DNA from 3 places in the Granulicatella elegans genome. Region 3 is predicted to be linked to each of the others. Evidence: predicted binding sites of a transcription regulator. Region 3 holds the regulator's gene; each other region holds the start of a gene.

Region 1 (10,813 bases), 310 kb from region 3:
TTGGTTCAAACTCCCCTTCATAACCACATTCATAACAACGATCAATCGGTGTATTCGTCCCAAGATAGCCCACTCTTTCATACGCATAATCCCATACCGCTTCAAGCCCTTTTGGATTTTGTTTCATAACAGGATATTCGCAATAATGAATAAATCCTCCTGAGGAATAAACTGGATAATCTTTTTCAAAATCAATTTTTTCAAATGGAGTTGGTGATTTTCTCACATCATAATGGAAGCTATTCGTATAATATTCCTTATTTGTAATATCAGCTACATCTCCAAATTTTTCATAATCTAATCTACAAAAACGATCCGTTAAACTTTCACTTGGTGTTGCATAAACACTAAAATGATAGTCATATTCATCCGACCATTCCTTTGTTTTCTCGCTTAATCGTTTCAAAATATTTAAGGTAAAGTCTTTTGCTTCTGGATTTGTTTCCCAACAATTTCCAAAAAAGACCGTAGCCGTTTCATATAAGCCAATATATCCAAGCGATACTGTTGCACGACGATGTTTAAATACTTCATCTACCGCTTCATCATTCATCAATCGTTTGCCAAATGAACCATAGCGATATAAAATCGGCGCATTCGCTGATTTTGCTTCTTTGCAGCGTTCTACCCGATACACTAAAGCATCTTTACAAATTTGTAATTTTTCTTCTAAAATGCTCCAAAATTGCTCTTTATCACCATCTGATTCTAATGCGATTCTTGGAATGTTCAATGTCACGACACCTAAATTCATTCTTCCATCCGAAACATCTTCGCCTTTTTCATTTTTCCAACCTTGTAAAAATGAACGGCATCCCATCGGAACTTTAAAACTCCCCGTAATTCTAACAATTTGTTCATAATTTAAAACGTCTGGATACATTCTTTTAGTTGAACATTCTAAAGCTAATGTTTTAATATCATAATTCGGATCATTTTGTTCTAAATTCACACCACGTTTTAACGTAAAAATTAATTTAGGGAAAATAGCCGTTCTTTGTTCTTTTCCAATCCCTTTAATTCTTACTTTTAAAATCGCTTTTTGAATTTCTCGTTCAAATAATGACGTCCCTAATCCAAATCCTAGTGTTGTAAATGGAGTTTGCCCTTGAGAAGTATAGAGTGTATTAATTTCATACTCTAACGATTGCATGGCATCATAAATATCTTTTTTTGTTTTCTCTAATGCATACGCTTCTTGTTTTTTCTCTCCATCCACCCATTTTTTAGCATCTTGTAAATGTTTTTCATAATTTAGCTTTGCATATGGAGCTAATACTTCATCAATACGATTCGCAGAACATCCTCCATATTGGCTCGAAGCAACATTCGCAATAATTTGTGCCATTTGAGCAGTAGCTGTTTGTATCGATTTTGGACTTTCGACATCTGCATTTCCAATTTTAAAGCCATGTTCAAACATTTCCTTAAAATCAATTAAACTACAATTCGTCATTGGTAAATAAGGATGATAATCTAAGTCATGATAATGAATATCTCCTTTTAAATGGGCATTCGCAACATGCGGAGGGAGCATTTTCAATCCGAAAACTTTCCCTACTGTTCCTGCCATCAAATCTCGTTGTGTATTAAAAACTTCACTATCTTTATTGGCATTTTCATGAATAATACTCGCATCTCTTTGGCTTAATTTAGTTAACCTTTGAGTAACATCCATTTCTTTTTCTCGTTTTTTATTCCATTGAATTCGAGCGGCAAGAAATTGATTTGCTAATACCGTTTCTCCTTCTTGTTTCAAACAATCTAAAACAACAGCTTCTATTTCTTCTGATTTAATTTTTTCTATCGCTAAACTTTCTATTTTTAATAAAATCTTTCTCGTAACTTCATCTAGCACTTCTTTACGTTTTTTTGAAAGTTCCGCGTACAAACTTTTTTCTGCTTTTTCTATTCCACGAAAGATTTTTTGGAGATTAAACTTCTCTACTCTTTCATCTCTTTTCTTTACAAGCATTACACTCAACTCTCACTCCTCCTTTACACTTTTATCACCTACACTATCATACACCTACATGTTGTGCTTTTCAACCATTTTTAAAACTATATATAGTTTAATTGCACAAAAAAACTTCTATAGAAACTCTTGTCTCTATAGAAGTTTATGATCTTAATGAACTAACATTTCTTGAGCAATTTCAAAACCTGTTAATGTTGCTGGATAATAAGTTGGCCAGTTATCCATTTCTTCTAATAATTTTTCTTGGCTTTCATTACCTGTAAAGATATGATAGTGAGCTGTTTTCACTGGTGCAATATTATGATCGCTAAATTGAACATATTTTGGAGCACCCGATTCAGGATTTACCGCTTCAAATAAATAACGCACGCCTCTGTTTCCTTTTTTATAGTTCAACACTTTATAGCCTACATATTGATATTCAGATTGATGACTTTGACCATTTTCATCAATGAATTCCATTGTCTTATCCGTTATCTTCATTTGCTTAACAGTTGTTTTATAGCCTTTTGTATAATACTCTTTATACTCAGTAGCACTCATAGATTTTGATTGTTTTGCTTTATAATCAAATATTTGATTGAATGTACCATCTACTAAATAAGGATATACAGATTGCCACTCCCCAGCATAATCGCTTAATGTGCGATCTTTAATATCTTTATCTTCAAAATATCCTTTTGCTACAGTTTTCGTATTTTCTTCATGTTCTGGTTTAATATCTTTACCTTCAACTGTCGTTGTTTTTAGTAAAGCTGCTAAATTTTCTTTCATGACTGAAATATAATTATCACCCTTATCCATTTCTTCTTTCGTTAAAGATTCTAATGGATTTAACACCTCTAACGCTACTCCTGTTTCTGTTGCTAGAGTTTTCGCAATTTTTTCTGATGCATTTTCTTCAAAATAAATATAACGAATATCATTTTCTTTAATATATTTTGTCAATTCAGCTAAACGAGCTGGTGAAGGCTCAGCTTCTGGTGAAATACCAGCAATTCCCACTTGATTTAAACCATAATCTAAGGCTAAATACTTAAATGCTGTATGTTGTGTTACGAAATTCTTTTGTTTCGCATCTTTTAAAGCAGTTGTGTATTCATTATCTAATTCTGTTAATTTTTCTAAATAAGCTTGGGCATTTGTTTTAAAAGCAGAAGCTTTTGCTGGGAATGCTTCACTTAATTGATCCGTAATTTTTTGTACTAATAATTTAGCACGATAAGGAGATAACCAAACATGTGGGTCGTATTCGTGATGATGATCTTCTCCAGCATGATCGTGATCATGTTCTTCTTCCCCACCTGGCAATAATACTAAATCTTTTGTTGCTTTAATTTCTTTTACTTTTGAATCTGTTAAACTTTTCATCACAGTTGGAACCCAAGTTTCCATATTTTCATTATCATACACTAAAGCATCTGATTGTGAGATTTTTGCAATATCTTTTGCAGTTGGATCGTATTCATGCGGTTCAGTTCCAGCTCCAATTAATAAAGAAACTTCTCCTTCATCTCCAACAATATTTCTAGTGAAATCATAAATTGGATAAAAAGTTGTCATAATATTTAATTTACCTTCTTTTTTTGAAGATGTAGAAGTTGGTTGAGAACAAGCTCCTAATAAAAATGCCGCTCCTAACACTGCTACAATTTTTTTGCTAACTTTCATGACCTTACTCCTCTTATTTTTTCTTCCCACGTTTCGCTTCATGAATTAATTTTAATGCACGTTTACGAGTTTTAATATTTGGACTTTTCATTTGTCTATATGCTGTTGCTAAATCTTGTTTCATTTCTTTTCCTCCATTACTGACTTTGTATTACCAGCTTGCTTTTACAACACCTGGGATTAATCCTTTATGAGCTAAATCACGGAATTTAATTCTTGAGATTCCAAATTTTCTCATATAAGCTCTTGGTCGACCATCAACCATATCTCTATTTTTCACACGATTTGGATTTGAATTAATCGGTAATTTACGAAGTGCTTCATAATCTCCTGCTTGTTTTAATTCATATCTAAGTTGTGCATATTTTTCTACTAATGCTAATTGTTTTTGGTGCTTCGCAATTTTTGACTTTTTAGCCATGTGTTCTCCTCTTTTCATTTTAACTTTTCTTAAATCGTAACGTTTACGTTTTATGATTATAGCAGTTCTTTTTTTGTTTTGCAATAAGTATTTTCTGTTTTTTTAAAGAAAATGAAAAAACTGCTGGCGAACCAACAGTTTTCATTTTCATTATTGTTTTAATCGACGATGTTTTGAAACACCTATACGGTTAATCGCTTTGTTCAATGCAATTTTCGCACGTTCTACTTCACTCTTAGAGCACTCTTTATTATGAATAATCGCTTCTGCTTTATCACGCGCTTGTTCCGCACGACTCACGTCAATATCACGTGCACGTTCTGCAACGTTCGCAATAACCGTTACGACATTATCACGCACTTCCATTATTCCTCCACCAATCGCAATATAATCAGTAGGAGAATCTTCTAAGAAACGTTTTACTCGTAATTCACCAATTTTCAATGGTAACATAATTGGTGCATGATTTGGAAGAATCGTAATTCCTCCATCAATGGCTTCTGCACTAACCGAATAAGAACGGTGATTATAAACTTTGCCTTCTGGAGTTGTTACGACGACTAAAAGTTCTCGATTTTCAAGCATGATTAATTACCTCCTCGGTAACCTGCCGCTTGTGCTTTTTTAAGTACATCTTCAATCGGTCCAACATTACGGAATAAGTCTTCCGGAATATCATCATATTCTCCATCAATAATTCCTTTAAAGCCACGTACTGTATCTTTAATAGGAACATATGAACCTGGCTGACCTGTAAATGCTTCTGCAACGTGGAAATTTTGAGATAAGAAGAATTGAATTCTTCTTGCACGGTTTACAATAATTTTTTCACTATCAGATAATTCATCAATTCCTAAAATAGCGATAATATCTTGTAATTCACGATAACGTTGTAACATTTGTTGAACTTTCATTGCTACTTCGTAGTGTTCTTCTCCTACAATGTCGGGAGTTAAAGCACTTGAAGTTGAAGCTAATGGATCCACCGCTGGGTAAATCCCTTGCTCAGTTAAACGACGCTCTAAGTTCGTTGTAGCATCTAAATGGGCAAATGTTGTAGCTGGCGCTGGGTCAGTGTAGTCATCGGCAGGAACGTAAATAGCTTGAATCGATGTAATAGATCCATCTTTTGTTGAACTAATACGTTCTTGTAATTGTCCCATTTCAGTTGCTAATGTTGGTTGATACCCTACAGCTGAAGGCATACGACCTAAAAGGGCAGATACTTCTGAACCTGCTTGAGTGAAACGGTAAATATTATCAATGAATAATAATACATCTTGTTTTTGCTCATCACGGAAATGTTCAGCAATCGTTAATCCTGTTAACGCAACACGCATACGAGCTCCTGGTGGTTCGTTCATTTGTCCAAATACCATGGCAGTTTTAGCAGATACACCTGAATCCTTCATTTCATGGTAAAGGTCATTCCCTTCACGAGTACGTTCTCCAACACCCGTAAATACAGAAATACCACCTAATTCTTCTGCAATATTATGAATTAATTCTTGGATTAATACCGTCTTACCTACTCCGGCACCTCCAAATAATCCAATTTTACCACCTTTTAAGTAAGGCGCTAATAAGTCAATAACTTTAATACCTGTTTGTAAAATTTCGTATTGACTACTTAATTGTTCAAATTTAGGAGCTGGTTTATGAATTTCATCACGTCTAAAATCTTCAGGAAATTTCTCCCCTAAATCAATTGTATCTCCTAATACATTAAATACACGTCCTAAAGTTTCTGTTCCAACTGGAACACTAATTGTACGTCCTAAATCAATAACTTTCATACCTCGTTGAAGACCATCAGTTGATTCCATGGCAATTGTACGTACAGCACCATCCCCTAATTCAACAGCTGTTTCAAGCGTAATTGTTTTTTTATGCCCTTCACTATTTTCTTTCACAACATGTAGGGCATTGTGAATATCAGGCACGCCTTCTTCTAAAGGAAATACAACGTCCACAACTGGTCCAACAACTTGTAAAATTTCTCCAGTTCTCAAAAAATTTCCTCCTTTCACTCTTACTGTTCTTCTAGAGCTGCTGCTCCGCCAACGATTTCAGTTATTTCTTGCGTAATTTGTGCTTGACGACGTTGGTTTAAATCTTGTGTCAAATCACTTATTAAATCTCTTGCATTATCCGTTGCACTTCTCATAGCTGTCATACGTGAAGCATGCTCAGCAGCTTTTGCATCGATAACCGCCCCATAAATAAGAGATTCTGCATATTGAGGCAATAATGTTTCCATAATAATTTCTTTATTTGGCTCAAAAATATAATCTAACTCATATTCTTTCGCTTCATCTTCATCTAAGTCAATAATCGGTAACATTTTTTCAACACGATAATTGGATAATAATGCATTCACATGGTGATTATAACAAACATAAAATTCATCAAATTCACCTTGTCTAAACATTTGTACCGCACTACTTACAATTTTACGTACTTCTTCAAATGATGGAATATCACTGACATCATTAATTTCTAAACGAACATCAATGCCCATCTTTTTAAAGAAGCGACTTGCAGCTCCACCAATTGTTAAAATCACATACTCATCTTTTGAATCATGATCCATTTGCAACATTTCGCATGTTGCTTGGAAAATCGAAGAATTGTAACTTCCCGCTAGACCTTGGTCTGATGAAATGACTAGATAACCTGTTTTTTTCACAGGTCTTTCGATTAATAAATCGTGGTAATCAATAAATGATTCCTCTTTATTTGAATCAATTTCTTCATCAGTTTCTTCAATATCATATTTTTGTTCAGCATATAATAAATGCGTTACAACTTCACGAATTTTTTCAGCATAATCCTGATAACGACGAACGGCTTGTTCAGACTTAGCTAGCTTTGAAGCAGAAACCATTTGCATAGCACTTGTAATTTGACTTGTTTTTTTCGTTGAAATAATTCGCTTCTTCAAGTCGTTTAATGAAGACGCCATACAATTCACCTCTTCTTTCTAGTTCGTATTATTTTGAGCGTTCGTATAAATGAATTTGTTTAAACTTATCAATTGCTTGATAAAAAGCTTCTTCATCTGGAATTTTTTCTTCATCACGAATACTTGCTAAAATATCAGCATGTTCATTTTCTAAATGATGATACAATGCTTTTTCGAAATCTTTCAATCTTTCAATTGGAATAGAATCTAAGATTCCATTTGTTAATGCAAATAAAATTGATACTTGATATTCAATTGGTAATGGTCTATGAACATCTTGTTTTAAAACCTCTACGGTTCTCTTACCACGATTTAATTTTTGTTGAGTTGCCGCATCTAAATCAGAACCAAATTGTGTGAAGGCTTCTAATTCACGGTAACTTGCTAAGTCGATACGTAATGTACCTGAAACTTTTTTCATCGCTTTAATTTGCGCAGATCCCCCTACACGTGATACAGATAATCCGGCAGATAAACCTGGACGAACACCTGAATAGAATAAATCACTTTCTAAGAAGATTTGACCATCTGTAATAGAAATTACGTTAGTAGGAATATAAGCAGAAATGTCTCCCGCTTGAGTTTCAATAATTGGTAAGGCCGTTAATGAACCGCCACCTAATTCATCATTTAACTTCGCTGAACGTTCTAATAAACGAGAGTGTAAATAGAATACATCCCCTGGATACGCTTCACGACCTGGAGGACGACGAAGTAATAATGAAATTTCTCGGTAAGCTGCTGCTTGTTTTGATAAATCATCATAAACAATTAAAACATCTTTTCCGTTATACATAAATTCTTCTCCCATTGCAGTTCCTGCATAAGGAGCAATATAAAGCATTGGAGCTGGTTGTGAAGCACTAGCAGATACAACTGTTGTATAATCCATTGCTCCATAACGTTTTAACGTTTCTACTAAAGCTTTTACAGTAGATTCTTTTTGTCCAATTGCAACATAAATACATAAAGTATCTTTACCTTTTTGGTTCAAAATTGCATCAATTGCAATACTTGTTTTACCTGTTTTTCTATCTCCGATAATTAATTCCTGTTGGCCTTTACCAATTGGAACTAATGCATCGATGACTTTTAATCCAGTAGCTAATGATTGGTGAACACTTTTACGTTGCATTACACCAGGTGCTTCATTTTCTACTGGACGACGTTTTGTTGTTTCAAGCGCTCCTAAACCATCAATAGGACGACCCAGAGCATCCACAACACGCCCAATCAAAGCATCTCCTACAGGAACGTCTAAAATACGACCTGTACGACGCACTGATTCTCCTTCATGGATATTTTCGTAAGTACCAAAGATAATAACACCCACATCATTTTTCTCTAGATTTTGTGCCATACCATAAGTACCATTTGCAAATTCCACTAATTCACCAGCCATGACATTGGTAAGACCGATGACACGAGCAATTCCGTCCCCAATAAATGAAACTTCACCAATTTCTTCAATGTGTTGTTCCGCTTCAAAGGAATTAATTTGGTTGCGGATTCCTGCTGTGATATTACCGAATTCCGTATCCATTGTCTCACCCCTTCAATCCTGTTTGACTAATTTTCTTCTTAAACTGTTCAAGTTTATATAATAATGTTCCGTCTAATAAATATTCTTTTGTCTTTAATTTCACTCCACCGATTACGCTTGGATCAACTGTATTGACGAATGAATCATACTCTTTTCTTGTTTTCTTTTGAAAAGCTTCTGCAATACGATTGATTTGTTCTTCTGTTAGTGGAACTGCTGAAATCATTTCAAGTCGATTCGCTGAATAAATATCAAGAAAAGCTTCAATTGCTTCAATTAGATAAGCAGATTTATCAGGGTGTAAATAAGATTTTAAATAATCTTGTGTACTCCTTGATAAATTCGAAACAGCTTCTTGTAATAATGCCATTTTTTCTTCAACGGAAACTTGTTCTAAATGCATTAATTGACGAAAGCGTGCAGTATTTTGAATTCCGTCTAATACTTCTTGTAATTCTGCTGTAACTGTTTTTAAAGTCCCGTCATACTTGACTTGACCATAAAAATGACTGGCTTCTTTGACTACTTCTTTATGAAATTTCACCATCAGCTTTCCAACCCTTCAATAAAGGATTCAATCACATCTTGATGTGTCTGCTCAGTCAATTCTTTATTTAAAATTTGGCTTGCAAGTTGAACAGATAAATCTACAATTTGATCTTGCATTTGCGCCAAAGCACGTTGTTTCATGGAATCCACTTCACGTTGTCCATCTAGTTTCATTCTAGATACAACATCTCGTCCTTCTTTAATCATTTCATCTTGCATTTTTGAAGCTGCTTCTCTAGTCGAGTTTAAAATATCTTGACCTTTCACTTCTGCATTATGAATAATTTCTTTTGCATTTGCTTGAATCTCTTCAGCTGCTTTACGTTTCTTTTCAGCTTCATCTAAATCTTTACTGATTTTTTGACGACGAGCTTCTAACATCACTTCAATTTTATCCCAAGCGAAATACTTAACTAAAAATAGTAATAAGATAATTGAAATTAAGACAATAAGTGTATCTCCCAGAACAGTGCTACCTACTAACATATACTGAAACATCCATCATCCCTCCTTTTCAACAAATTTATCGAACAAACTGATTATTTGATGAAAACTAGGATTAAAGCGATTAATACCGCAAAAATTGGCATCGCTTCGATTAAGGCTACCCCAACGAACATTGTTGAACGTAATTCATTGCTCATTTCTGGTTGGCGTGTCATTGATTCAATTGTTTTTACGATAACTGCTTGGTTACCAAAAGCGGCTGCTAAAGCTGCCCCTGCTACTGCGATTGCTGCTGCTAATTCTGTCATAAGTTAATTCCTCATTTCTTAAAAATTATTCATGTTCTACTTTATGTGCAATGTACACCATTGTTAATGTACAAAATACATAGGCTTGAATAGCTCCGATAACTACGGAAAATCCTTGCCAAACAATTCCTAATGGAATTGCAAAAATATATGTTAAGATTCCGAAACTGGATGAGAACATCACAATTAATCCTAACAATACTTCACCTGCATAAATATTTCCGTAAAGACGGAATGCAAGTGTAATTGTATTTGTAAACTCTTCAATTAATTTAATCGGTAACATTAAAGACATTGGACTCAAATAAGAGTTTTTAATATAGCCTTTAAATCCCATTTTTTGAACACCGGAATAGTGTGCAATTAATGTCGTCATCAATGATAACGCCAAACACACAACCGGACTTGCCGTTGGAGAAGCAAAATAACTATGTTCTCCATAATGGAAATAAATGACCAAACCGACCATATTGGCGATTAAAATAAATGAGAAGAGTGAAAATACATATAAGTAATATGACTTGCCCGTTTCTTCATCTACTGCACTGTTTACAATCCCTTTTGTGAAGTCCATCAGAGATTCAAAAACATTTTGCATCTTTCCTGGTTTCATAGAAACATTTCTTGCAGATACAATTGAAAAAATTGTTACCACTAATAATGTTACAAGACAAGAAAGTAAGATTGGAACTGAAAAAGACAAACCAAAAAATTCTATCGTTTTTGGTAAAGCTTCCATAACTCATACTCCCTTATTTATTCCAAATAAAAAACTGACAATTTTCACCTATCGCATGCATTGCTTAAACGGTGATTATTGTCAGATTTCATGGCAATAGTCAGACGCAAAAGCGTGACTATGATTTTATTTATTTGGTTCCAAATAGGCGATCACCAGCATCGCCCAATCCCGGAAGGATATAGCCATTTT
Region 2 (10,813 bases), 230 kb from region 3:
TTGCTCTCGTAGTTCTTGTGCTTGTGTTAATTGTTGATGAACGAATACTTCTTTGCTACTTAAGCTATCTTCATCAATCGTTTCAAGTTGATAATTCCATATTTTACTTGAAACCCAATCTTTTCCTTCGTATCCTTGCGCTAGTATAATGGTCTCTGTTTCGTCTAATTTTTGACGGTAGTGAATGAGCGCTTCTCTTAAACTTTCTTCCTCATTATTTTTACCGTTTGAATTTGCTCGATTTAAAGGCCAGAAACAATATTCACTTCTTAGTAGGTTCATAATGTCATGATAACGCCAAAAATGCTTCTGAATAGCAAAAATCGCGTCTAGCACTTGAATCAGTGGATGATGTTCCATTGTATCTGATAAATCCATGAAATAAGGAATTTGATATGTTTCTAATAAAGGTTGCAAGAGTGTTTGTTGTTCTTCTAAATTTCTCGATAAAATTTGAATATCTTGGTAACGATATTGACCGCTATCGACTAATTTTTTAATCGTTGCTAATGTTTCTTGGATTTCTTGACGTTCATCTTCATAAGTCGTCCATTGTAAAGCTTCAATTGTACTTGTTGAACAATTAGAAGAAGTTTCAAGTCCACCACTTGTTTCTAACCAATATTGTTCGAGTTCAAAAAAATCAGGATGATAAGTAGTATTTTCTTCTGTTAATTCTTTTAAAACAGGTTTACTTTCGTCAATCATTAACCAATTTAGTAAGCGAGAAATTAATTGACGATTGGAATCAAATAATCCAGATTCTAACGGTTCTTTTGGTTTAAAAGCATCTGTCGTTGCAGTCGTAAAAAACTCTACTCCTCCACACGATTTGACTAAAGCATCAACTACTTCTAATTCCATCGAATTTAAGTGATACGATTGATCAATCACCACATAGGTATTAGATAAATCCATCGATGAAATTTCTTCCCCTAATAGTTTTAATAAATCTTCTGATTGTACAAAATCTTGCTTTAAATAAGCTAAATAATGTTTATAAATGATGCCGAACTCTTTCAAACGTTGGTCAATTTCTTCATAGGAATCTTGCTCAAACCACTCTGAGAAGTCCTCTACTTCGATTCCTCCTAAACGAAATTCTTGAATGACAGCAGATAAACGTTCAATAAATCCTTTATGACGAGATTCTTTGTTAAATAATACTAATTCATCTTGATATTCAGTTAGTATTTTTTGTAACATCATACAAATTCCGACCTTGGATAAAGAAGGACGTTGTAATGCAGCATGGTCTCTTAAAAAATACCATGCTAATCGTTTAAAACTGTATACTTGTAATTTTGTCACAGCATAAGAATTCTTCGGTTGTTGTAATAATTGCCCCACTTGTTGAATCATTTCTAATTCTGCAGAAAACTTAATGTGATCTGGTACAAGATAAATAACTTGATTTATACTAGATTGTTTTAACCAATCGGCAATTTTGCTAGCAATATGCGCAACTTTTGCACTTGTTTCTTTTGTAAGAATGACTTCGAAACTCATAAGAACCTCCAATCGTTTATTCCCCCTTAACTTAACCATATAACAAGGAATTTGTAAACAAAAATAAAACGATTTTTCTTTTTGTAGCTTTGTACTACGAAAGAAAAATCGTTTTAAAAATTCAAGGTTAAACTCTTAGCCAACTAATTGTTCCAAAATATCTGGGCGGAAACCAAAGAATGGTTCCATTCCATCAGCTACAATAACTGGTAATGATTGAAATCCTAAAGCTTTCACTTCTTCTAAAGCTTCTTCTGATTCAAACACATCCTTGATGACAAATGGTACTTGATTATCCTCAAAAAATTGTTTTGTAAAATTGCATTGCATACAATTTGGTTTTGAATATAGTGTGATTTGACGATTTGACATTTACATCTCTCCCTTTTGGTTCATACAGGTAGTATGATACCTCATATTAGAGTGAAATACAATATATTGTACTTAATTTTTTTGTTTTATTTTTAAAAACACAATATATTGGGATAGAAGTGTTGTGGTATAACCCCTCTAAATCTTGATATAAAGGCAAAAACAGCTTTAAAACAGAGTAAATAAAAAGCTAAGCACCATATTTTGTATTTAGCTTTTACATCATCATTCATTATCAGACTGTTTAATTCTTTTAATACTTGCAGCAAAAATAGCAAGTCCGATAGACGCAAATATTACTAACATCTTTTTATCATGATAAAAGATGTTAAAAATTATAAACAAATAAAGCGCATATAAAATTCCCAATAGAATACTTGTCTTTTTCATAACCCTACCACCTAACTATAAACTTGGCAAAATTATATCATAAATAAAAGTAATATTCTATTAGTAAACACTTGTATCAAATCCACGATTTGTAACATATCCATCTTTTTCCCAAATATTTTTCTTTTTCTTCTTTGTTTGCTCTTCAACTTTTTGTAAATCTTTTAGTAGACTTGTATTTGGTGGATGAGCATAACCTACTCTTGCTAAACTTTCTTCAACTAAGGTTTGTTGTAATAATTTTCCATCTAAATAAACATACATTAAAGCACGTCCATATTTATCTGTATAATCTCCGATATCAAATTTTCCTTCTACCTTTTTAGCTTTTTTTAGTAACTCTTCCGTTCTTTGTTTTGCTTGTTCTGCAAAAGGTTGAGTTGCTTTTCCTTCTTTAGCAGTTTCCGGTGTATCAATAAGTAGTAAACGTATTTTGAATTCTTCTCCATCTAATCGAACATGGAATGTATCTCCATCCGCTACTTTCCCAACTTCAAGAGTATACAGTTTTGATTTGTCATATCCAGAAAAATCTACTGTACTTTCTACTTGTGTTTGGCTAGTATTCGATTTCTGAGAAGTTTTTTTCTGATTTTTCGAGAAAAATCCAGGACCAGAAATAATTAGGATAATCACTACGATCACTAACTTAACGAGTAAAAATTGTTGCTTCTTCGTTAATTTCATAGAAGCTCCTTTCATTTATTCAAAAAATAAGTGACAACAAATCTTTGGTTCTATAATTTATAGGGTTGATGGAGAAAATCCACCAACCCTATTTTAGTGTATACAAAAAGGGCTTCATCCCTTATATTAAAAGCGTCTAAACTATTTAAGAGGAGATGAAACCCTATGACTACTATACAAGAAGTTGTGCTACAAATCAAAGATAAAAATGTAAAATGGGAAGATAATGTAGAAGAAGGGTATTTTAAGAAGAAAAAAAGCTTGTTTTTCTTCGCTACCTATACCTATTGCCCAGATGCTTGCCCTAACTGTAGTTGTGTAAATCGTGATTTTTCTATTGTTAAAAACGGTACTCGTACTTCTAGAATTACGCTTAATCCGGTTTCTGGATTACCTGCTTTTCTTAAATTAAGAAAACAGCGTTTCTTCTGCCGTGAATGCTCTCATAGTTTTACTGCTGATACAACTAGTATCGTAGACCTTAATGCTTTTATTTCTAAAAATGTAAAAAATGAAATGAAAGTCAAAGCTTGCGAAACAGTTTCTGAATCTCATATCGCTAAAGAAATGAATGTTTCTGTTCATACTGTTCGCAGAGTTGTCAATGAAACTGCTGAATCTCTTAGAATTAAACCTTTAAATGAGTTACCTGAACATATGTGTTGGGATGAATTTAAGTCTGTAGCCTCCGCTGAAGCTAGTATGAGTTTTGCTTATTGTGACGCTATTACTCATCAACTTGTTGATGTTGTTCAAGATAGAAAAATGGAGAATTTAGTTCGTTATTTCAACCGATTTCCTTTACAAACTCGCTTAAATGTTAAAACAATTTCGATTGATATGTATGCTCCATACATTAAAGTGATTAAACATTTATTCCCTAAGGCTAAAATTATTATTGATTCATTCCATATTATTCAAGCTTTAAATAGAGAATTAAACAAGACAAGAACAAGAAAAATGAATCAAGTACGTTATAAAAACAGACGTCTTTATAATAAATTAAAACGTTACTGGAAACTAATCTTAAAAAATCGAGATGACCTTCAATCCTATCACTACAGCTATTACCGATTATTCGATTGGTTAACGCATTCTCAAGGAATTGTAGATTATTTATTACAAGAAGTACCTTCACTTAAACCAGAATATGAAACAGTACATCAATTAAGAGAAGCTTTTAAAGAGAGAAATTTCATTGAATTTAAAGAAGAATTGATGAGTGTACAACCAAAACTTCTGTCTGATGGATTAAATCGTGTTCTCCAAACATTTAAGAAATTTTTACCGTATTTACAAAATTCTTGTGAGTATACAACACTTTCAAATGGACCTATTGAAGGGATTAACAACAAGATAAAAGTACTTAAAAGAAATGCATATGGCTACAGCAGTTTTACTCATTTTAGAAATAGAATTCTACTAATGTCTAAACTATTTACTCCAACAACTAAAAAAGGAATTAAGCAACCTGACGCTGCTTAATTCCTTCACTAAAATTGTTTCATCAACCCTATTTGACAAAGAGCCAAATCTTTAATATGAACTAAGATTTGTTGTCACAGGATGAATTATACTTCTAATAATTCTTTTTCTTTTACTTGTGTTAAATGATCAATGTTTTTTACACTATCATCAGTTAATTTTTGAATATCTTTTTCATATCCACGTAAATCATCTTCAGTGATTTCTTTATTTTTTTCAGCTTTCTTTAAATGATCAATGGCATCACGGCGAATGTTACGAACACTTACTTTAGCACCTTCAGCTTCTTTTCCTACTTGTTTTGCTAATTCTTTACGACGTTCTTCTGTTAATTGAGGAATCACTAAACGAACAACACTACCATCATTTGTTGGAGTAATCCCAATATCTGACATTAAAATTGCACGTTCAATATCTTGTAAACTTGATTTGTCATAAGGCGTAATTAAAAGCATACGAGCTTCAGGCACTGTTACAGAAGCTAGTTGATTTACAGGAGTTGGAACTCCATAATACTCAACTTGCAGACGATCTAAAAGACTTGCATTCGCACGTCCAGCACGAATTCCGCCTAATTCACGTTGAAGAGCATCTTCAGTTTTTTTCATACGTTCTTTTGCATTTGCAATAATTTCAGTTGCTGTCATATTATTTCCCCCTTACAGTTGTACCGATATTTTCACCAAGAACAACTCGTCGAATATTTCCCGTTTCATTTAAATTGAAGACAACTAATGGAATGTCATTATCCATAGATAATGAACTAGCAGTTGTATCCATAACTTTTAATCCTTTTTGAATGATATCTAAATGTGTTAACTCTGTAAATTTAATGGCATTTGTATCAATACGAGGGTCTGCACTATACACACCATCAACATTATTTTTAGCCATTAAAATTGCATCTGCTCCGATTTCAGCAGCACGTAATGCAGCAGCAGTATCAGTAGAAAAATAAGGATTCCCTGTACCACCTGCAAAAATCACAACACGAGATTTTTCAAGATTTCTTATAGCTTTTCTACGAATATATGGCTCTGCAATTTGACGCATTTCAATAGAAGTTTGTACACGTGTAGGAACTCCAATGTTTTCTAAAGCATCTTGTAAGGCTAAAGCATTCATAACAGTTGCAAGCATCCCCATATAGTCCGCTTGAGCACGTTCCATACCTACTTCTTCTCCTGTTACCCCACGCCAAATATTTCCGCCACCAACTACGATTGCAATTTCAACATTTAGATCATGTACTTCTTTAATTTCTTTTACGATTTCTTTAATCGTTGGAGGATTAATTCCAAAACCTGTTTGGCCAGCTAATGCCTCTCCACTTAATTTTAATACCACACGTTTATATTTAGGTTCCACCATTATAAGGACTCCTCTTCTATTTAGTTCTTAGTGAATTTTGTCTAAAAAAAAGGGGAATAGAGGGCAGATTCCTACCTTATTCCCCACTAATTGAAATCAATTATTTTTTAACTTGTCCCATTACTTCTTCAACGAAGTTGTCAACACGTTTTTCTAAACCTTCACCAACTTCATAACGGTGGAATAATTTAACTTTACCACCTTTAGAAGCTGCATATTTAGAAACTGTTGTATCTGGATCTTTAACGAATGGTTGGTCGTTCAAGCTGATTTCAGCTAAGAATTTGTTTAAACGTCCAGCAATCATTTTTTCAACGATATTAGCTGGTTTACCTTCGTTTAATGCTTGTTCTGTAAGAACTTTTTTCTCATGCTCTAATTCATCAGCAGAAACTTCTGAACGGTCAACATATTTAGGTTTGATTGCTGCAACGTGCATAGCAATGTCTTTAGCGGCATCTGCATCTGTAGAACCTTCTAATACAGTTAACACACCGATACGTCCGCCCATGTGTAAGTATGCTCCGAATGCATCTGCATCAGATTTTTCAACGATTTCAAAACGACGTAATGAAATTTTTTCTCCGATAACTGTAGTTGCTTCAGCAATTACGTCAGAAACTTTACCTTCTTCAGTAACGATTTCTAAAGCAGCTTCTAAGTCAGCTGGTTTGTTTGCTAAAATTACTTGTGATAATTTAGCTACTAATGCTTGGAATTTGTCGTTTTTAGCAACAAAGTCAGTTTCAGCATTTACTTCTAATACAACTGCAACGTTTCCATCTACTAATACGTTTGTAATACCTTCTGCTGCAATACGGTCAGCTTTTTTAGCTGCTTTTGCTAAACCATTTTCACGTAAGTAGTCAACTGCTGCATCGATATCTCCTTCAGTTTGAACTAATGCTTTTTTAGCATCCATCATCCCTACGCCAGTCATGTCACGTAGTTGTTTTACTAATTGTGCTGAAATTTGTGCCATTTCAATTTCCTCCTAAATGTTATAAATTTACAAAACTTATTTTAAAAAAAAGCTGTTTGGATGAAAGATTTCTTTTCCGATTCCAAACAGCCTACTGGTTAGTGATTATTTAGCGTTGTCGCCTTCAACTAATTTTTCAATATCTTCTAATGAAGTATCTTTATCTAAGTCTTCTTCGTCAACTGCTACGTCTTCACCTTGGTTACCTTCAACGAATGCATCAGCCATTTTAGCTACGATTAATTTAACCGCACGGATTGCATCGTCATTTGATGGAATAACAACATCGATTTCATCAGGGTCACAGTTTGTGTCAACCATAGCAACGATTGGAATGTTTAATTTGTGAGCTTCTTGAACTGCAATGCGTTCTTTACGAGGGTCAACGATAAACATTACATCAGGAATGCGTGGCATATCTTTAATACCACCTAAGTATTTTTCAAGTTTGTCTAATTCTTTTAATAGAACGCCAACTTCTTTTTTAGGTAATACATCGAATGTACCGTCTTCTTGCATTTCTTTAATTTTTTTCAAGCGGTTGATACGTGTTTGGATTGTATCCCAGTTAGTCAACATACCACCTAACCAACGATGGTTAACATAGTATTGACCACTACGGATTGCTTCATCTTTAACAGCATCTTGTGCTTGTTTTTTAGTACCTACGAATAAAGCAATACCACCGTCTTGAGCAACTTCACGCATGTAGTTGTATGCGTCGTCCACTAATTTAACGGTTTTTTGTAAGTCGATGATATAGATACCATTTCTTTCTGTGAAGATGTATCTCTTCATCTTAGGGTTCCAGCGACGTGTTTGGTGACCGAAATGTACACCAGCTTCTAACAATTGTTTCATTGAAATAACTGCCATTTTTGTTTTCCTCCAATTTTGGTTTTATTTTTCCTCCCCAATTTTCAGCGACAAGGGTACTTATTCCTAAGCACCACCCTTATCATCCAATTAGGTGTGAAATATGGTTTTTACACCGTTAGTTATATTACACTAATCTGAATTAGAATGCAACTATTTTGATAGCTTCATTAAACTTTTTTTAGTTTCACACATTCTTCTTCATCTACTTCGTGTAATTTCACTAAAATTTCTTCTTTTTTAGAAGTTGGAATATTTTTTCCGACATAATCTGGACGAATCGGTAATTCACGATGTCCTCTATCAATTAAGACTGCTAAACTTATGTTTTTTGGTCTACCGTATTCCATTAAAGCATTTAATGCAGAACGGACAGTTCTACCAGTAAAGATAACATCATCTATTAAAACAACATTTTTACCATTTAATGAAAAAGGAATATTCGTTCCATTAATAATTGGTTCTACCGTTGGATCTGGTTCGTGACGATCATCTCTATATAAGGTGATATCAATTTCGCCCAATAAAATTGGTTGATTTTCAATAGATTCGATTTTCTTTTGAAGACGTTTAGCAATATAAACTCCTCTTGTTTTAATTCCAATAAGTACTAAATCGTCAACTGACTTGTATTGTTCAATAATCTCATAAGAAATTCGTGTCATTGAACGATTTATTGTCGCTTCATCTAATAAGAATTTTTCTGACATATCCATACTCCTCTACTGTAGTTCTTGAATTTTTTCTTCGTATTCTTGTGGTAATGGACTTTCAAAATATAGTTTTTCTTGAGTAATAGGATGAACAAATCCTAAAGTCTCTGCATGTAAATATTGACCAAATTCTGTGGCATTTTTTCCATTTGGATGATACATTGGATCATTTAAAATCGGATGATGGATAAATTCCATGTGCGCACGTATTTGATGAGTTCTACCAGTTTCTAAATTCAATCGCAACACACTTGCTTCTTTTAATGCTTGAATCACTGTAAAATGCGTAATCGCTGGTTTCCCTTCTTTTTGAACACAACGTTTTAGACGATTATGTGGATCTCTAGCTAATGGGGCATCCACTGTTCCTGTAATATGTTCAAAACTACCTTCCACAATTGCCACATAACTACGAGTCATAGAATGATCCATTAATTGATTCGATAAACCAACATGAGCTTGTGGAGTTTTTGCCACTACTAACAAGCCCGATGTATCTTTGTCAATTCGGTGAACGATTCCTGGTCGATAGCTTTTAGAACCTTTGGATAATTGATCAACATGGTATAGTAATGCATTCACTAAAGTTCCTGTTGAATGTCCTTTTGAAGGATGAACAACCATTCCACTTGGTTTATTAATGACTAATAAATGTTCATCCTCATAAACAATTTCTAATGGAATATTTTCTGCAAGAACCGTTAATTCTTCCTCTTCTTCAATTTGAATGGTAACATGTTCTCCATCTTTTGCTTTATAGTTCGCTTTGACTACTTCTCCATTCACAGATACAAATCCTGATTTTAACCATTGTTGAATGACTGAACGCGTATGAGATAATTCTTGTGTTAAAATTTTATCGAGTCTTTCACTTTTTCCCAATGATAATGTTAATTCAATAATCTTATTTTCCACTATTTTCCTTCTTTCTTTCGACAATTAAAATATATAGGAATAATGCCGCTACCCCAACTGTTAAACAAATATCTGCAATATTAAAAATTGGGAAATCAATAAATTCAAATTGAAACATATCGACAACAAATCCTAATCGAACACGGTCAATAAAATTTCCTAATGCTCCTGCTAATAACAAACTATACGTTGTTAAAGCAAATTTTGATTTACCTTTTTCTTGAAGCATCAAGTATAAAATAGCAAAAACTCCAAAAGCAGTAATCATATAAAATACAAATTGTTGTCCTGCTAAAATCCCCCATGCTGCACCCGTATTTTGAATATAAAATAACTTCACAATACCTGGTAACAATTCTTGTCCTGTATGCAAGGCGAAATTAGAAACAATCCACATTTTCATAAATTGGTCTGCTGCAATCAATAATAAACTTAACACTAAATAAATAATCATAAAATACCTCTTTCTACTTTCAATAACTCTATTGTACCGATTCTACTAATCTTCGTCAAACAAGAGAATATGGAATAAAAAATTTCAAATTTTACCTAAAAATAGCAAAAACATCCCCACTTTCACATGAAAAAGGCATCAAATCGGTTAATTATTTGTACATTTCACAAAAAAACTGTATAATGACAAAGTAATTTGTGTGTCTATAAATGAAGATGCGAAAAATAAGGAGTGTGTTATGAAAAAAATTGCTACGAAGGTATTCTTGATTAGTGCAAGTTTGCTAGTATTTGCAGCCTGCGCTAATACAAAGAAGAGTGCTGAGAAAACTGTTCAAGAAGTACAAGATACCTTACCTGTGGTTGTTGATCATTTAAACAACATCCAAACTTTTGAAGCAAATTTGCAAAATGATTGGGAAGATGATATTGCTGATGATTCGACTCTAGCAAATTACGCTAAGAAAAAAGGTAAAGTTTTTGATAATCTACAACAAAGAAGAGATATTCAAAAACAAATTACTAAAACGTTAAAAGTGATTCGTGATGATGCGTCTCACCTTAGTAATTTACAAGACAAAAATTTGCCAAGTGTTGAAATTAAAATCGTAAGCTCAAACTTGCAAAAAATTGTCGACAGTATAACGGATTACATCAAGAAATCCGAAGAACAATTAAATAAAGAACAACAATTCTTTGTTGAAATTTCTGGAAATAAATTATCAAATGATGATTTAAGAGAGAAAATCAAAGTTTTGAATCAAGCAGCCATTGATCGTCAAAAAATACTGGAAGAAATTAACGAACCTCTGACAGCCATTGACAAACCAATCCGAATTCTAAAGGCTCGCTTGAGTACAAGAAAGGAGTAGTTGCTGATGGAGAAAATAAATAGAATCATTCGTATTCTTTTATTAGGAGTATTCATCCTTCTTTTTACCCCTGTCCATGCACACGAAGAAGAAACTCCGCAAAAATTAACCTTAAGAGCTTCAAGTTTATTAAAAGTTCCCGTTAATTTTCCTGTAACTAGTACTTACGATTCAGGAATTACAATTCC
Region 3 (10,813 bases):
AGCAAGAAGAAATCGATCAATTACAATCAACTGTAACAGCAGTTGACAAAGATTTAAGAGAGGGATTAGGAGCAGGTGCAGATTTCACTGGTTGGATTAACTTACCACGTGACTATGACAAAGAAGAATTTGCTCGTATCAAAGAAGCAGCTAAAAAAATTCAAGAAGATTCTGAAGTATTAGTTGTGATTGGTATCGGTGGTTCATATTTAGGAGCTCGTGCAGCAATTGATTTCTTAAATCATGCATTCTACAACTATTTACCAGCAGAACAACGTAAAGCACCTCAAGTGTTATTTGCAGGAAACAGCATTAGCTCAACTTACTTACATGGTTTAATTGAGTTAATTGGAGACCGTGATTTCTCAGTAAACGTTATTTCTAAATCAGGTACAACTACAGAACCAGCGATTGCGTTCCGTGTGTTTAAAGATTTATTAATTAAAAAATATGGTAAAGAAGAAGCGGTTAAACGTATTTATGCAACAACTGACCGTGCTCGTGGAGCATTAAAATCAGAAGCAGATGTTGAAGGTTATCAAACATTTGTCATTCCAGATGATGTAGGTGGTCGTTTCACTGTATTAACAGCTGTAGGTTTATTACCAATTGCTGTAACTGGTGCAGATGTAGATGCATTAATGCAAGGGGCTGAAGATGCTCGTGTGGCTTATAGCTCACCAAACTTAAAAGAAAATGAAGCTTATCAATATGCGGTAGCAAGAAATGTGTTATACCGTAAAGGTAAAGTGACTGAATTATTAATTAATTATGAGCCAACTTTACAATACTTCTCAGAATGGTGGAAACAATTATTCGGTGAATCAGAAGGTAAAGACTTGAAAGGTATTTATCCTTCAAGTGCGAACTTCTCAACTGATTTACACTCATTAGGTCAATATATCCAAGAAGGTCAACGTAATATCTTCGAAACTGTTATTAAAGTGGGTACTCCTAATGAAACTGTAACAATTCCTGAAACTGAGGAAGATTTAGATGGTTTAGGTTATTTACAAGGTAAAACAATGGATTTTGTAAATACAAAAGCTTTCCAAGGTACTTTATTAGCGCATACGGATGGTCAAGTGCCAAACTTTGTTGTAACAATTCCTGATATGTCAGCTTATACTTTAGGTCATTTAATTTACTTCTTCGAAATCGCTGTAGGTATTTCTGGTTACTTAAATGGTGTGAATCCATTTGACCAACCTGGTGTTGAAGCGTATAAGAAAAATATGTTTGCTTTATTAGGTAAACCAGGATTTGAAGACTTAGCAGAAGAGTTGAACAATCGTTTATAATATAAATATTTAATTGGAATTTCCGATATGTAGCAAAGGACGCCAGCAGACCTGCGGTCTCATGGCTAAATTTCGAGCCTAGGTCTCGAAATTTCCTGTGATTGGAACGGCTGTGCCGTTTCAATCACTACTGCCACGGGGGAATTCCTTTTTTTTATAATGGCACATTAAAAGACACCACTTTTTGTGGTGTCTTTGTTTCCTTATTCTACCAAATCTTTATAGTAATAAATGGCTAATTGGGTTCTGTCTCTTACGTTTAATTTTTCTAAGAGTAGGGAGAGGTAGTTTCGGATGGTGCCTTCACTTAGGTACATTTTTTCTGCGATTTCTTTATTATTGTATCCTTCTGCCACTAAATACAATAATTCATTTTCACGTTCATTCAGAAGTTTGCTTGTTTTTTTTGATAGACTTTTTTAACCGGCATATCAATTGTTGAATCATATACTATTTGATGATTCATAACCGCTTCGATGGCAGGGATAATGCCTTTAATATGTTGCTTTAATAAATAACCTTTACAGCCAATCGCTAATGCTTTTGTAATATACTCATCATCTTGAAAGGTCGTTAAAAATAAAATTTTTGCTTCAGGATAGTCTTGTAAAATTTGACTAGCTGCATCAATTCCAGAATTAGGTTCCATTCGAATGTCCATTAAAACTAAATCAGGCTGATGTTGTTCGTATAGTTGAATCGCTTCAGCTCCATTACTTCCCATTCCAACGACTTCAATATGAGATTGGGCAGAAAGAATAGTTTCTAATGCTTGTAACACTAAATAATCATCATCGATAAGAATGGTTTTAATCATGAGAGGCCTCCTGTTTTGGAATACGAATAAAAATTTCATATCCATTATTTGTTTGAAGTGTAAAATCTCCATTATGTTTTTCCACTAATTCCTTCATCATGGTTAGTCCCATGCCTGAGGGAGTATTCGTTGGACGGTCACCATTGTCTCTATAATTAATGGTGTAAGTTGTTTTTTGTTCTAAAAGGAATAATTGAATTTGCGTTCCATTAGAATGTTTCATAAAGTTTGTTGTCAATTCCTTACAGATCGTTAAAATATCATATTTTACATTAATAGGAATACTATCTGATATAGTGTTTGTAAAATTTAGCTGTGCTTTTTCTTTCAAAGGTTGAAGGAGTGTATCCATTCTTTGCGAAAGTGAGAATGAGTCATCATACATTTGATGGATTGTTAATCGAATGTCATCCATTTCCTGTTGTAAAATACTTGATAAATGTTCTAATTTTTCTTCTACAACGGGTTCAGTTGTAATAATTTGCAGCGCTTCTAATTGCATAATAGAAGCACTCAAAGTATGTCCTAGTTGATCATGTAATGCATGAGAAATCCGATTTCTTTCTTTTAAGGTCGCAATTTCCATTTGCTTTAAAACTTCATCAGAATTTGATTGTTGGCGCTGTATTAATTTCAAGCGTTCTAATTCTAAATTATTTTGGATTTGATAATTTTTCTTTTGAAAAGCTTCATCTTTTTGAGTTTGTATTAGGATATAGCTGCCAATGATGCCGAGGATAAGGGTAAATAAATTAGGCTGTAAAAATAAAATCCCCCCAGAAAAAATTCCCCATAAACCATATAAATGAACAGCATGCATAATGAACAGTACACTATAAAGTCCAGTCTGTGGGAATAGAATACAAAGTATTCCAGAAATCCCTAATGCAATCGATGAAATGAATTTTGAACTGACATAAGGGGAAAGTGAGAGGATATACATACAAAATCCTAGAAAAATTGTCAACAGTTCAATATTTTCCTGTGCTAAAAAAATACTGATGAGAATAAAAAATAATGATTTTTCAATGAATGTACGCAAGGCTATCCCTCCAATCTGCTTTTTATTGTAGTGTAACTGAAAAAGCCATAAAATTCTATAAAAATATGACAAATGTCATATGAAAATGATGATATTTGACACTAGGTAAGAGTGAAAACATTTTATATACTAAGATTGTGATGAAAGGATCGGTGAAAATATGGAAACAAGTATTGTAGTAAAAGGTTTAGTGAAACGATATAAAGATTTAATGGCGTTAAATCACTTTGAAATTGAAATTCAAAAAGGGGAGTTATTAGCGCTTCTTGGTCCAAATGGCTGTGGAAAAACAACTTTAATCAATTGTATGCTAGGATTTTTAACATTTGATAGTGGAGAGATTACAGTGTTAGGAGAAAATCAATTTCCATTATCTGCTAAAGCTAGAGGGCAAATTGGAATTGTACCACAAGAGTTAGCTTATTTAGAAAATTTAACAGTGGAAGAAAATATTGATTTCTTTTGTGGACTATACATTTCAGATTCAACATTGCGAAAACAATATGTAAAAGAAGCGATTGAATTTACAGAATTACAAGATTTTCGTAAATTTCTTCCGAAAAAATTAAGTGGTGGATTGAAACGCCGATTAAATATTGCTTGCGGAATTGTCCATAAACCTTCCTTAATTTTCTTTGATGAGCCAACTGTTGCAGTTGATACTCAAAGTCGTTCGTTTATTTTAGACGGAATTCGTCAATTAAATGAAAAAGGCAGTACCATTATTTATACCACTCATTATTTAGATGAAGTGGATGGATTAAGTGATCGTATTGTGATTATGGATAAAGGAAAGAGCATTATTTCTGGAACGTCTCAAGAATTAAAAGCATCGATTACTATTTCAGAAATTATTCAAGTAGAATTAACGACCATTCCAACAAGTGAACAATTAGAGCGATTAAGACAAATTCCTCAAATTTTAGTGATGGAAGAACAAAAACAACAGTTGAAGTTTCATTTTAAAAAGGGAAATAATCATTTAATGCATGTTGCCAACACGATTGAAGAATTGCAGTTAAATTATGTGCGTTTATATAGTGAACAACCAAGTTTAGATGATGTGTTTCTAGCCTATACTGGGAAAGGACTTCGTGATAGATGATGACATTTCTAAAGTTATTTAAGTATTTATTTAAAGATGCGGTAAAAGATTTTGCATTTTCATTTTGGGTATTATGTTATCCGGTAATTTTAACGACTTTCTTTTATTTATCTCTTTCTGGTGTGATTCATCAAGAATTAACTCCAGTTCGTGTGGCGATGACTAAGGATCATCCTTTTCATTTTGTATTCGAACAAGCAGGGGAGAATTTTGAAATTACAGATGTCACTTCAGCAGAAGAAGGAAAGCAGTTAACGCTTGATGGTGAAGTCGATGGATTTGTTGATGATCAGTTGGATGTTGTAGTCGCAAAAGAATCAGGTACTCCTCAAAGTGTGTTAAAAAATGTCATAACTCAAATTAAGCAAGTTCAGTCTCTTGGCCAAAGTGCCTCTTCGATTGATTTTCAAAAAAGTTGGATAACAGAAACAAAGAGTGAGGTCAGTGAAGGAACAATGATGTTCTATTCAAGTCTAGCAAGTTTTGCAATGTATTCAATCTTTAGTGGAGTTGTTTGTGTAGCATATATGAATGGTAATTTATCTGAAGTGGGACGAAGAGTTATGGGAAGTTCATTTAGTAAATGGAAATTTCTGATTTACAGTTTTGCTACAGGATTAACGTTGAATCTAGTTTCAAATATTATTTTATTAGTGTATTTAACGCAAATTCTTAAATTGCAATTATTTTCTGATTGGACAGGAAGTATAGCATTGATGGTTATCGGGAATATTTTTGGATTAGCATTAGGAATTTTAGTGGGGACACTTCAACAGCTCAGTATGCAAGGAAGAATTATCATTGCTTTAATGATGAATATGATTTTATCGGCTATTGCAGGGTTAATGGGAAGTGCTATTCGAGTATTTATAAATAGTAGTTTGCCATGGGTGAATCAGTTTAATCCGGTAGCTTTAATCATGTCTGGTTTTTATCAATTGAATCGTTTTAATGGAAGTACCCAAATGGGGAGAATTTATGGATTACTTGGAATTTATATTGCCCTCTTAACTGTATGTGCATTTTGGAGATTAAGGAGAACACGTTATGACAGTTTATAAATATTTTTTAAAACTTGCAAATCGGTATAAAATGTATGCCATCGTTTATTTAATAATTTTTATAGGAATGGCCTTACTTCAAGTCTCTGGAAAGAATGAAACGAGTAAATTTGAAGATACTTCTATTAAAATGATAATAAAAGATGAGTCGAATGGAACTGATGAAATCATGAAACATTTAGTTCAAACACTGCAAAAAAATCATAACGTACAGTTCACAACGAACAGTGATACAAGTGTGAAAGAAATGATTTATGCAGGGGATGTAGATGCAGTGTTATGGATTCCAAGTGATGTACATTCAAAATTGGAAAAAGAACAAGAAGTTGTTGCAATGGAAATCTCTCATTCATTATCGGGTCATTTAATTCGTGAGTACGTAAATGCATATATTCGATACGCAGTCGCTTTAAAAAAACAAGGGGATTTTAGTGCGGAAAAAATTGATACTATTATGTCTCAAGAAGCTAAAGTAACATTGCTATCGAAAGAAGTAGTATCCAGTCAATACTCTAAAGAAAAATTTGGTGAACATTATTTTGCTTATAGTCCATTTATCTATTTTTCAGTGTTCATTTATTTATTTGGTACAATTTTTTCTAAAATGAAAGGAAAAGAAGTTGCCAAGAGAATTGCGATTGCGATGAAAGATGAGCGTAGAGTGATGTTGGAACAATTTTTAGCAGGGTTAACGATTGTAGGTTTGATTGTTGGCATTAATCTGCTTTTTGTAGAAATATTATCTCCTGAATTTTATACGAGTTCTCAAGCGTTGAAGATTTTATTATTGAGTACAGTTTCGGCAATTTCAGCTTATGCTTTGTCATTTCTTTGTGCAGTAGTTATTGGCGAGAACCAATATGCTTATTCAGCTGCAAGTACAATATTTGGGATGGGGCTAGCGTTTTTATCTGGAATTTTTGTTCCTTTAGATCTCGTAAGTTCTTTTGGAGTGAATATTGCTAAATTCTTCCCTGTTTATTACGTGACTTCTGCAGCGAACAATTCTTCAACAGAGTTTTCAAGTTATGCATTCCATTTAGGGATGATTGTTTTATTTACTATTTTATATGTCGTAATGGCGTTTAGCGTGCAGCGCATTCGTCGCAATAAAAAATTTATTTAATTGGAATTTCCTTAAAGTAGCAAAGGACGCAAGCAGCCTCGCAAAAGCGAGGCTCATTGCTGCTACGGGGAAATTCCTTTTTTGTTTCTCTTACATAGTTTTTTATTGCATCAATCTTTGTTTTCATCTAACATAGAATAAAAGAGCTACAAGGAGGAATTTTATGAAAATTGTTGGATTAACAGGTGGGATTTCTTCTGGGAAATCCACGGTATCTTCTTATTTAAAACAATTGAAAATTCCTGTCATTGATGCAGATGAAGTTGCTCGTAAAGTAGTCGAACCTAATAGTCAAGGTGCCAGAGAAATTAGAAAAGTTTTCGGTAGTGATGTGTTTGAAGAAAATGGAAGCTTAAATCGTCAAAAATTAGGGGAATTAGTTTTTTCAAATGCAGAAAACCGTCAAAAATTAGATGCTCTATTACAGCCTCTCATTAAAATTATGATTTTAGATGAAATCGAAGAGTATCGTCAAAAAGGGGAGAATATGATTGTCTTAGATTTGCCACTATTATTTGAAAAGCATTACGAGGAATTATGCGAAGAAATTATCGTTGTTTATGTCCCAAAAGAAATACAATTAGAACGATTAATGAAGAGAAATCAATATACAAAACAAGAAGCGATGTCTCGAATCGATTCTCAATTATCCATCGAAGAAAAACGAAAAAGAGCGACAGTATTATTGGATAATCAAACTTCGATTCAGCAGTTATATCATCAAGTTGAACAGTGGCTAGTAGAAAAGAAAAATGATATACTACAATAAGAAAAAAGTAGAAGAAAGGGGACATCGTCATGCAATGTCCAAAATGTAAATTTAATGGTTCACGAGTGATTGATAGCCGTCCAGCAGACGATGGTCGTTCAATTCGAAGAAGAAGAGAATGCGATGAATGTGGTTATCGATTTACAACTTTTGAACGGTTAGAAAAAGCGCCGATTTTAGTCATTAAAAGAAATGGAAATCGTGAAGCGTTTAGTCGTGAAAAATTATTAAATGGATTAGTTCGCTCAGCTGAAAAACGTCCGATTCCATTAAGTCAATTAGAACAAATTGTGAATGAAGTAGAACATAAAATTAATCAAGAGGGAGAAAATGAAATCTCAAGTATGTTAATCGGAGAGATGGTCATGGATTACCTCGCTAAAATTGATGATATTGCTTATATTCGTTTTGCAAGTGTCTATCGTCAATTTACCGATCGAAAAATGTTCTTAAAAGAATTAGAAAGAATGTCTTTTGAAATGGATCGTAAAGATAGTCAATCATAATAGGAGGATCAAATGGACGAGAAATCAATAAAGTGGAGTCAGTTGAATCCACGTGATTGTATTCAAGTAACTCAGCAAGTTTGGCTGACACAACGTGAATTACAATTTGTGACACAATTATATGTACCATTTTTAGGGGTTCAAGCCTCAACTTTATATTTAGTCTTATTTAGTGAGCTTTCTCCGAATTCCTATCAAAGTGATGTCATTCGATTGGCGGATTTATTGGCGTTAGTGAATATGGGAATTCCAGATTTTTACCAAGCAAGAATCCGTTTAGAATCGGTTGGCTTATTAAAAACATATCGTTATGAAGATGAAGAATCGATTAGTGCTCAATATACATTTGAATTACAAGCACCAGCAAGTCCAAATTTATTTTTCAAAGATGCTTTATTATCGACACTTTTAGTGAATCAAGTGGGGCATCAACGTTTTGAAATTTTACAAAAACGTTTTAGTGTAAAAGAAAAGGCTGCTTATGGGGAAGAGGTGACCAGTACTTTCCAAGAAGGATTCCAATTACCTTTCAATATGTCACAGTACAAGAGAAATATTGCTCAAGAAAAACAAATGATTAAAGATGTGAAGCAACAAGAATCATTAGTCATGAATTCTACTATTGATTGGGAATTATTAACCGATCTATTAAAGAGTCAATTTGTTCATGAACAGGCTTTAACGCCTGAGGTGAAGCAAATGTTAAATAGCTTCCAATTATATTATGGATTAACGGAAAGAGAAATTGCGCAATATGTGATTTATGCTGCGGATTTATCAACGGGTGAAATCGATGAAAAGGAATTGTATTCCATTATTATAAATGCAAATCAGCATTTAGCAGCACCTAAACAAGAGGAGGTTATTGTAACTCCAGTTGTTTCTAAAAAAGAAAGTATGCCTGCAGTTTCAGAAGTTGTTGCAAAAGAAAAACAAAAAGCAAGTCAAGCGGCTACTCATTTGCCTCAAACGATTCAACGATTAATAACCTTAGCAAAAGAAATGACACCATTTGACTTTATGACAAGTATTAAGCAACAAAGAAATGGCTATGTTTCAAATGGAGAACAACGAATTATTTTAGATTTAGTTCAAGTAGGAACGATTCCATCAGAAGTGATTAATATTTTAATTCATTACGTATTAGTTGTTAAAAATAATCCAACGATTAATAAAAATTTAATCGATACCATTGCAAATGATTGGAGTCAAAAAGGCATTCAAACAGCTGAAAGTGCCATTGAAGCGGTTCGACAAAGAGATAAAGAGTTTAAAGCAAGTCGTAAAGAAAAAATCGAAAATCGACAAGCACAGTCATATTCAGGTAAAAAATATTATGGAAATGCTCCAAAAGGAAGAGTGGCTTCTGTTCCTGACTGGGCAATGAAACCAAATGAAACAAAAGAAAGTCCATTAGATGATGAAAATCTTCAATTGTTAAAAGCACAGCTTTCTCAATTGAAAACAAGTGGGAATTCTGAACAAATGAAGGGAGAATAGTGATGGAAGGAATGCAAGATTTATTTGGCAATAAAACAGCTACTACAGCATTTCAACAACAGTATCAGAAAATTATAGCAGAAGTTTTACAAGATAAAGAAGTTCAACAATTTTTACAAGAACATCAAGAAGAAATTCCGCAAGAAAATTTAGTGAAAAGCTATTCAGCCCTATTGGAATATATTCAACAACGTGATGCTCGTATCCAAGGAGTAGAAACATACATTAAAGGGATGGAACCCTTATTAAGGGTGAACCAAGGTTTTGTTGAAGTCGTGTATCGTCCGACTCAAGAGTTTATCCAAAAACAACAGAAGCAAGATTTAACGAATCGAATTCATGCCATTAATATGCCTAAAAATTTATTACAGGTGACATTAAATTCCTTAGATATTACAAAAGAGCGTCAAGAAATTTTTAAAGCTTCATTGCAATTTATTAATGAATTATCTGCAAAGCCAAATGAATTTCACCGTGCGATTTATTTAGTCGGGTCATTTGGAGTAGGGAAGACTTATTTCTTAGCAGCTATTGCAAATGAATTAGCTCAAATCGGATTTGAAACAACTTTAGTGCATGTTCCAAGTTTATCAAGTGAACTCAAAAGTGCGATTGGTGCTAATCGTTTAGAAGAAAAGGTTGAAATTTTAAAAACTTCTCCAATTTTAATGTTAGATGATATTGGAGCTGAATCAAATTCTGCTTGGTTTAGAGATGAAATTTTAATGATTGTATTGGAATATCGTATGATGCAAGAATTACCAACATTCTTTTCATCTAATTTAACGATTGAAGAATTACAAGAACATTTAAGTGTCTCTAATCGTGGAGATGTAGAATTATTAAAAGCAAAACGTTTGATTGAACGTGTACGTTTCCTATCGAAAGAAATTTTCTTAGCTGGAGAAAATCGTCGCTATTCATAATTTTAAAATAGCTTGATTTTTATAAAAAATAGTGGTTAAATATTAATGAATTAAATATTTTGAAAATGATGAAAAAGACAAGAAACTGTTATCTGGTTATCTAATAGAGAGAAGTGGGTTGGTGGAACACTTCATCCGAGATAGTTTTACCACTTTTGAATCCTTGTTTGAATGAAGTAAGGCAAGGCGTAGCGGAGCGTTAGTCCGTTTAAGAGATTCGTTTAAAACGAATGAATTTGGGTGGAACCACGTAGAAATAACGTCCCATAGTTTGTATGAGTATGCAAACTATGGTTTTTTTGTTTTTTTAAAGCATTTTTGAAAGGAAAGAAGGAGAACAATGTCAATGATTAAAGTTACATTTCCAGATGGAGCTGTAAAAGAATTTGAACAAGGGATTTCAGTAAAAGAAGTTGCTGAAAGTATTAGTAAGAGCTTAGCAAAAAAAGCACTTGCAGGTAAAGTAAATGGAGAATTAGTCGATTTAAATCAAGCATTAACAGAAGATGCAAGTATTGAAATCGTAACACCAGACCATGAAGATGCATTAGGAATTTTGCGTCACTCAACAGCACACTTATTAGCGCATGCGTTAACTCGTTTATACCCAGGAATTCATTTTGGGGTGGGACCTGCAATTGAATCAGGATTTTATTATGA

What was found. Region 3 encodes NrdR, which represses ribonucleotide reductase genes. Its sites were predicted from a motif close to ACACNATATATNGTGT; they were not measured.
Region 1: nrdD (anaerobic ribonucleoside-triphosphate reductase) is a predicted target of NrdR. The motif match lies at 2,059-2,074, and genes of this name have one in related genera.
Region 2: nrdH (glutaredoxin-like protein NrdH) is a predicted target of NrdR. The motif match lies at 1,938-1,953, and genes of this name have one in related genera.

The regions. Positions count from the first base shown of each region.
Region 1 covers NZ_CP085953.1:983,802-994,614, reverse strand. The annotation lists gene nrdD (anaerobic ribonucleoside-triphosphate reductase) at 1-1,975, opposite strand, end outside; gene LK443_RS05015 (zinc ABC transporter substrate-binding protein AdcA) at 2,129-3,649, opposite strand; gene LK443_RS05010 (putative metal homeostasis protein) at 3,663-3,773, opposite strand; gene rpsN (30S ribosomal protein S14) at 3,801-4,070, opposite strand; gene LK443_RS05000 (F0F1 ATP synthase subunit epsilon) at 4,221-4,655, opposite strand; gene atpD (F0F1 ATP synthase subunit beta) at 4,658-6,082, opposite strand; gene LK443_RS04990 (F0F1 ATP synthase subunit gamma) at 6,103-7,035, opposite strand; gene atpA (F0F1 ATP synthase subunit alpha) at 7,064-8,578, opposite strand; gene atpH (ATP synthase F1 subunit delta) at 8,583-9,125, opposite strand; gene atpF (F0F1 ATP synthase subunit B) at 9,125-9,625, opposite strand; gene atpE (F0F1 ATP synthase subunit C) at 9,667-9,882, opposite strand; gene atpB (F0F1 ATP synthase subunit A) at 9,908-10,621, opposite strand; gene upp (uracil phosphoribosyltransferase) at 10,752-10,813, opposite strand, start outside.
Region 2 covers NZ_CP085953.1:1,524,628-1,535,440, reverse strand. The annotation lists gene LK443_RS07620 (PD-(D/E)XK nuclease family protein) at 1-1,509, opposite strand, end outside; gene nrdH (glutaredoxin-like protein NrdH) at 1,645-1,881, opposite strand; gene LK443_RS07610 (hypothetical protein) at 2,107-2,271, opposite strand; gene LK443_RS07605 (thermonuclease family protein) at 2,332-2,958, opposite strand; gene LK443_RS07600 (ISL3 family transposase) at 3,124-4,443, shown strand; gene frr (ribosome recycling factor) at 4,530-5,090, opposite strand; gene pyrH (UMP kinase) at 5,092-5,814, opposite strand; gene tsf (translation elongation factor Ts) at 5,915-6,796, opposite strand; gene rpsB (30S ribosomal protein S2) at 6,902-7,672, opposite strand; gene pyrR (bifunctional pyr operon transcriptional regulator/uracil phosphoribosyltransferase PyrR) at 7,843-8,382, opposite strand; gene LK443_RS07570 (RluA family pseudouridine synthase) at 8,395-9,288, opposite strand; gene lspA (signal peptidase II) at 9,290-9,754, opposite strand; gene LK443_RS07560 (YkyA family protein) at 9,993-10,625, shown strand; gene LK443_RS07555 (putative glycoside hydrolase) at 10,632-10,813, shown strand, end outside.
Region 3 covers NZ_CP085953.1:1,292,823-1,303,635, forward strand. The annotation lists gene LK443_RS06450 (glucose-6-phosphate isomerase) at 1-1,301, shown strand, start outside; partial or broken gene LK443_RS06455 (response regulator) at 1,505-2,118, opposite strand; gene LK443_RS06460 (sensor histidine kinase) at 2,111-3,160, opposite strand; gene LK443_RS06465 (ABC transporter ATP-binding protein) at 3,321-4,265, shown strand; gene LK443_RS06470 (ABC transporter permease) at 4,262-5,326, shown strand; gene LK443_RS06475 (ABC transporter permease) at 5,313-6,452, shown strand; gene coaE (dephospho-CoA kinase) at 6,616-7,221, shown strand; gene nrdR (transcriptional regulator NrdR) at 7,251-7,727, shown strand; gene LK443_RS06490 (replication initiation and membrane attachment family protein) at 7,740-9,227, shown strand; gene dnaI (primosomal protein DnaI) at 9,230-10,153, shown strand; T-box leader at 10,213-10,423, shown strand; gene thrS (threonine--tRNA ligase) at 10,500-10,813, shown strand, end outside.